DNA from 2 places in the Protofrankia sp. CiP1_Cm_nod2 genome. Region 2 is predicted to be linked to the other one. Evidence: riboswitches for the same ligand, from Rfam matches in the RefSeq annotation. Region 2 holds a riboswitch; the other holds the start of a gene.
What was found. A riboswitch is a leader RNA that binds a small molecule or an ion and turns the genes downstream of it on or off. The one in region 2 is predicted to bind S-adenosylmethionine.
Positions count from the first base shown of each region.

Region 1: it holds a riboswitch for S-adenosylmethionine, as region 2 does, so the genes downstream of both, NBW84_RS24505 (protein NinF) here and NBW84_RS15070 (aminotransferase class V-fold PLP-dependent enzyme) in region 2, are expected to answer to the same signal.

Region 1 is NZ_CAKKTL010000197.1:1,939-5,336, reverse strand. It holds gene NBW84_RS18705 (glucosyl-3-phosphoglycerate synthase) at 63-1,034, opposite strand; SAM riboswitch class I at 1,067-1,184, shown strand; partial or broken gene NBW84_RS24505 (protein NinF) at 1,194-1,430, shown strand; gene NBW84_RS18700 (VOC family protein) at 1,411-1,779, shown strand; gene NBW84_RS18695 (adenylosuccinate synthetase) at 1,727-3,265, opposite strand; gene NBW84_RS18690 (hypothetical protein) at 3,306-3,398, opposite strand, start outside.
Region 2 is NZ_CAKKTL010000130.1:1,363-4,760, reverse strand. It holds gene NBW84_RS15070 (aminotransferase class V-fold PLP-dependent enzyme) at 1-1,487, opposite strand, end outside; SAM riboswitch class IV at 1,523-1,635, opposite strand; gene NBW84_RS15065 (VOC family protein) at 1,847-2,308, opposite strand; gene NBW84_RS15060 (cysteine dioxygenase) at 3,346-3,398, shown strand, end outside.

The DNA.
Region 1 (3,398 bases), on a different contig from region 2:
CTGTCCGGGGTGATCCGGGCCCTGCCCGTGGCGGCCCGCCCGGCGCGGCGGGGCCCGGTCAGTCAGCCGCTTTCCACCGGGCCGTGATACAGCCGGGCGTAGCGGGCGGCGTACTCCGGAACAGTGATCATAGGTGGCCGCTCCCGCACCACCACCTGATGGGTGCGCGGCTCCAGCCCGCTGTCACCGCGCCCGAACTGGGTCAGCGTCCCGCCGAGGGAGCCGGCGTGGACACCCAGCCTGCTCCACGCCGCGTGGATGATCTCCGCGGCCATCCGTCCAAGGGCCTCGTCGGACTGGTGGCGGTGGACCTTGCGGCCGACCTCGACCTGGGCGAGGGCGTCCACTCCCAGCAGCGAGAGCACGTCCACGACCTGGGCGAACTCGATGCCGTAGCCGGAGACGAACGGCAGCTGTTCGAGCAGGGCCCGCCGGCCGGCGAACTCACCGGCCAGCGGCTGCACCAGCCCGGCGAGCTGCGGCCAGTGCAGGTTGAGCAGGGGGCGCGCGACGAGTTCGGTGACCCGGCCGCCACCGCCGGGCAGCAGCCCCCCGGCCAGCGGCCGGTCGTAGGACGCCTTGACGTAGGAGACCGCGCCCTCGGTCAGCAGCGGCCCGAGCAGCCCGGTGACCAGGCTCGCGTCGAAGTCCTCCAGATCGGCGTCGACGAAGACCACGATGTCCCCGGACGTGGCGTACAGGGACTTCCACAGGGCCTCGCCCTTGCCGGCGACCCGCCCGTAGCCGGTGAGGATGCGCTCCTCGGCGAACACCGCCGCGCCCGCGGCGGCCGCCTCGGAGGCGGTCGCGTCCACCGACCCCGGATCGATGACGACGATCTCGTCGACGAGAGGCACCGCGACCATAAGATCGCGGCGGACCGCCGAGACGATCGCGCCGACGGTGGCCGCCTCGTTCAACGCGGGCAGCACCACGCTGATCGGCCCTGCCTTACGGGCCAGTAGTTCCCCTGGTGAGAAGTCCCGCCCGTAGTACGTCCTATGCTCGAACCAACGGTATACGTCAGACCGCACACGGACTACAGTACGGACTGACAACCGCATACGGCTCATCCAGAGGGGCAGAGGGACCGGCCCAGTGAAGCCCCGGCAACCACCCGCATCAGTGCGTGGCAGGTGCTAATTCCGTCCTGAGACGCATCCGGCTCTCGGGAAAGATGAGGAGTTTCACAGATGACAGTCGCTCCCGAGCGCCTCGCAACGATCAGCCCGGACGTCGTCAATCCCGCGGTTGCCCTGTCATGTCGCCACTGCGGCGCCACCTATCCGCTCTCTCCGACGCATGTCTGTATCGAGTGCTTCGCCCCGCTGGAGATTGCCTACGACGACTCCGTGCTACGCCGGGTCACCCGGGAGTCCATCGAGGCCGGCCCCGCCAGCCTGTGGCGCTATGTCGGGCTGCTGCCCGCCGACGGTCAGCGTCCCGGGCCACCCCGAGCGCGAGATCCTGCTGGAGAAGCCCGGCCCGCCGGCCATGAGCGAGCAGACCGCCGCCCAGGTCCGCGAGCTGGTGACCAAGGGCGCGATGGGCCTCGGTTTCATCCTGCGTACCGACGACTGTCGCAGGACCTACGAGGAGCTCAGGGCCCGCGGCGTCGAGTTCACCCAGGAGCCGACCGAGCAGCCCTACGGCATCGACTGCGGGCTGCGCGACCCCTTCGGCAACCACATCCGCATCGGGCAGCCGGCCGCCCAGCCCAGCGAGATCACCGACGAGGTACGCGAGCGCTGGCTGGCGGAGACGCCGGCGGACCGCTGACACCGGATGTGACGCCAAGGGAGATCTCGCCGCGGTTACGCGGCCCGTAAGAGATCTTGTCGCGGCTGCGCGGACCGTGGGAGAGCAGGGTCACCGGGGCTTCGAGCGCCTCCCCTACCAGCCCGGGCCAGGCGGCGGCGTCCGGGACGGGCTCGAGGACGGGCCGCGCCCGCGCCAGCCGGCTGGTCAGCCGCGCCTGGCCCACCAGGTCGCCGGGCGGTCGCGGCGCCAGCCGGGTGACCGGCACACCGTCGATCTCGTAGGCACGGCAGACGGCCAGACGCCGCCGGGCGGCCGCACCGAGACGGGCGACCGCGTCGAGGCGCGCGGCCCGGTCGAGTCGGGCGGTCATGTCGATGTGCGCGGCCGAGCCGACATACACGGCCGGGCCGACGTGCGCGGCCGGGCCGAGACGGGCGGCCGAGTCGAGGTGGGTCAGCGCGATCGCGTCCACTCCGCCGATGACGTCGACGGCGTACCGGTGGGCCACCGCGTCGAAGTGGCCTACCCGGAAGGCGCCCTGCCAGGGGCCGGTGCCGTTGTGGACGTCGGGCAGCGCGGCGGTCAGCTCCGCGTCCTCGGTGACCAGGGGGCCGGCGCCGTGCCGGGTGGTGTAGGCGCGCACCACCCCCAGCCGCAGCGCCTCCCCCGCCATCCCGGCGTCCGCGAGCAGCTTGTCCGCGTTCGCGGGGGTGGTCGTCGACCAGGTGGTGTAGGGGTGGAAGCCGTGCCACTCGTCGAGGAGCACGCCCTGGGCGCCCTCGAACACCACCGGCCCGCCGCGCAGCAGCCGGCCGACGTACCCGTCGTCCACGAGTTCGACGGCGTCGGCGAAGGCGCGGAAGGCCGCCACGCAGTCGTCGACCGCGGGCGCGGCCACGGCCGGCGGGCCCAGCTCGTCGGCCAGCCGGTCACGCAACGTGGTCAGGACGCGGCGCAGCCGGGCGGGGGCGAGGCAGTCCCCGGCCCGGGGGCTGTCCTCGGGGTGGGCCAGGGCGTAGGCGGCGGTCTCGCCGATGCCCATGCCGCACGAGCCGTGCCGGGCCGGCACCCGGGCCCGCTCGCGCGCCCGGTTCGCCGCCACGTGGTACGGGGTGGTGAGCAGGGCATCCCGGTGGACGGTCAGCCGGGCGAGCGGGCCGGGCACCCCGGCCGCCTCCAGATGGTCGGCCTCGGCGGCCAGCGCGAGCGGGTCGACGAGCATGTGGCGGGAGAGGTGGGTGGCGGTGCCCGCGGTGAACGCCCCCGAGCCGATCTGCGCGAAGGTGTGGTGCCGGCCGTCATCGGTGACCACGTTGTGGGCGGCCTGGGCACCGCCGTTGAAACGGATCACCGCGCGCACCGGCCGGCCCCGCGCGGCCGCCCGCGCGCACAGGTGGTCGACGACCGTCCCCTTGCCCGCGTCACCGAACCCGAGGTCGACGACGATGACATGGCCGGGGACACGGCCGGGGACATGACCGGGCGGGACGTGACGGTGTGACACGACGGGCCTTCCTCCCTCCAGCTGGCCGCTGGCCGGCGTCCTACAGCCGGGTGATCCCCTTCGGGCCGTCGTCGGGGCCTGGCAGGCTGTCGGAGACGACCACCGCCCCGCGGTCCCGCGCGTACGCGGCGAG
Region 2 (3,398 bases):
GGCGGGGTGGCGGCGTCGGGGGCGAACCAGCCGGGCAGCGGGCGGGTGTCGGGCACGGGGGCGCAGCCGGCCGGTCCTGCCTGGTAGGTCCAGCCCGGGCCGTCGCGCAGGTAGGTACGCAGTGCCGTGACGAGCCGGTCGATGTCGTCGGAGCGGGTGCCGACGCCGACGCTTGCCCGCAGGGCGGAGCCCGGCAGGCCCAGCCGGGCGAGCAGCGGATGGGCGCAGAAACGGCCGTCGCGCACGCCGATGCCGTGCTCGGCGGACAGGTAGGCGGCCGCCCGCGCGGCGCTGTCGCCGGGCACGGTGAAGGTCACCACGCCGAGCCGGTCGGACGCGTCCGCCCAGATCCGCGGGATCTCCACACCTGGCAGCCCGGACAGCCCGGCGACAAGATGGTCACGCAGCGCGGCCTCGTGGCGCTCGAGGGCGCCGGGCGCGAGCGCGGCCAGCACCTGGCAGGCCGCGGCCAGGGCGGCCGCGCCGAGCGAGTTGGGGGAGCCCGCCTCGTGCCGCTCCGGGGCGGCCTTCCAGGTGGCGGTGGTGCCGGTCACGCCGGCCACGGCACCGCCGCCGGCGAGGTACGGCGGCGCGGCGTCGAGCCAGTCCGCGCGGCCGATCAGCGCCCCGGCGCCGTAGGGCGCGTAGAGCTTGTGGGCGGACAGCGCGACGTAGTCGACGTCCCAGGCGGCCATGTCGACGCGGCGGTGCGGCGCCAGCTGCGCGGCGTCCACGACGATCCGCGCGCCGTGGGCGTGCGCGATCCTGGCGATCTCGGCGACGGGGACGACCTCGCCGGTCACGTTCGACGCGCCCGTCACGGCGACGAGGCAGGCCGGCCGGTGCGCCAGCGCCCGCCGGAGACGGTCGAGGGTCGCGCCGACGGTGCCCGCGGCCGGCAGGCAGCGGTGCCGGACGGCACGCCAGGGCAGCAGGTTCGCGTGATGCTCGACATCGAGGAACAGCACGTCGCCAGGGCCGGCGTCCCCCGCCCGGCCGTCGCCGTCCGAGCGGCCGGCGTCCGCCCCGCGGCCCGGGCTGTCGTCCGGATGGCCGCCGGCCGCCGTCCCGGGCAGGCAGCGGGCGAGCAGGTTGAGCGCGTCGGTGGTGTTGCGGGTGAACACCACGACGTCCGTGGGCCGCGCGCCGACGAAGGCGCCGACCGTCCCGCGCGCCGACTCGTACAGCGCCGTGGTCACCTGGGAGGCGTAGCCGGCGCCGCGGTGGACGCTGGCGTAGAACGGCAGGATCTCCTCCACCCTGGCCGCCACGGCGGACAGGCACGGGGCGGACGCGGCGTAGTCGAGGTTGGCGTAGCGCTCCTGCCCGCCCTGGACGAGCGGAACGCGCAGATCCGCGCCGACGACCGGCAGCAGCGGCCCCACCGGCAGCGGCTGGGCGCTGGCGGCGACGCCGTCCACGGCCACGGCAGACGGCTCCCCCGGCCGCGGACGGACGGGGGTCTGGATGGCGGCAGGGGCGGTCACAGCACTCCTCACGGGTCCACCGGACCCGGAAGGCGGGTCCGCGCTTACCGCAGCCACGCGGCTACGGCCTGGTCCTCACCCGGGGCACCCCACCGCGGAGGAGGGTTGCCGGCCAGCAAGCCGGGGCTTGACGCTGGCGCTCATGACCTGTGCCGAGCATACCGGGGATGTCGGACACGTGCCCGGCGGTGGCGCCAGCTCCGGCGGACGGCCCCCGGACCCCTCCACCGGCCGCATCACCGATCAGGAGCTGGGCGCCCCGGCCGGGAACCCGGCCGGACCCCGCCGAACAGGACGCGGCTCCCGCCCGCGGCCACGCCGGGCGGGAGCCGCCGGACGGCCCGTCCCGGCGGCAGCGGTCACGGGCCGCCGAGGTCCGGGACGATGATCGAGCCGTCTGCGGCGAACGGGAGACCGGGATTGTGGGCGATCTCCCAGACGTGGCCGTCGAGGTCGGTGAAGACCCCCGCGTAGCCGCCGTAGAACGTCTCGGCCGCGGGACGGGTGACCGTGGCCCCCGCCCGTTGCGCCGCCGCGATGACGTCGTCGACCTCCGCCCTGGAGCGGACGTTGTGCGCGAGCGCGACACCGCCGAACCCGTCCGCCCGCCCGGCGGTGCTCCCCGTGGCGGCGCTTCCCTCGGCGATACCGCAGTCGCGGGCCAGCCTGTCGCGTCCCCAGAGCACCAGCACGGTGCCGCCGGCCTGGAAGAACACGGTCTCCTCGAGCTCCTGGCCCTGCCAGCCCAGCCGCTCGTAGAACGCCCGGGCGCGTCCCACGTCCCCGACACCCAGTGTGATCAGGCTGATCCGCTGCTCCATGAGCGGAAGGTATCCGACCGCTTTCCCCGGCGCGGGACGGCTTTCCGGGCGGATCTCCGCGAACCGTCTCATCCCGCCCGGTGGCCCGTTCGCGACGGCGGTCACGAGCCCATATCCGGAGGGTGGTGGACGTCGGGAGTTCCGGGTTCTGCGATGTCTCACGGCTGGCGGGACAGCGCGGGACGGATGATCGGGAGGATGTTGCCGGGAACGCGCGGGGCGGCCCGGGCGGGGCGTCGGAGCGGGTGTACAGGAATGAACGAGGATTGTGACGGCGGATCGGTTGTACAGTGCCGGGCATGGCATCCCGCCGCTTTCTGCCGCACAGCGACCGCGTGATCGACCAGGTGCTTGTGGCCAGCGCGGCGTGTACCGGCGGGTGCGGCCCGCGCGGGATGCGCTGACAACCGTGGACGGGCGCCACGGCGCCGGTTCCGCTCACGTCATCTCAGGCCAGCCGGTCACACCGGCGCGTCGCCGGACCGTCTGAGCCCGCCCACCCCGAGCATCCGTCCGGGCCCTGGCGCGTTTTCGGTTCGTCGAGCGCACCCGGCTGTCAGCCGGCCGATTTCTCCCGGCGGCGGCGGTTGCGCCGGGAACGCCGCCCGGAAGCGACGACAGGAGCGCCGGCGGGAGCGCCGAAGGGCATGCCGCCGCCCGCGTCGCCGGCGGCTCCGAGGGGCCGCCGGCGACGCGAAAAAATGTAATCGCGCTGTTTTTCCGGCTCTTCACAGCTCGCTGGAAAATGTAATCAGACGACTACAGAACTGGCGAGTACACGGTGACGGTCTGCGGCCCAGCCGCCTCGCCGCGGGCGCGGTCGGCGTGGCGCTCGTCGCCGAAGAGCCAGGTCAGGGCCCTGTCGGTACCCAAGCCGCGAGGCTGGCAGACGGCTCGCGGCTGCACTGGGCCACCACTGGCAACAACTCCTGGTGATCGGATGAACACAGTTTCCGGTGCACTGCGAGGAGCCGTTTTTCCACCCGTACAGCTCTCCATCCGTAGCGCTTTCCGCCCGTGCCGACAGGGAGCCGAGCATGCCACTCATCCATCCACGACTCGCGGGCACCGACCTGGTGCCGGATTTCCT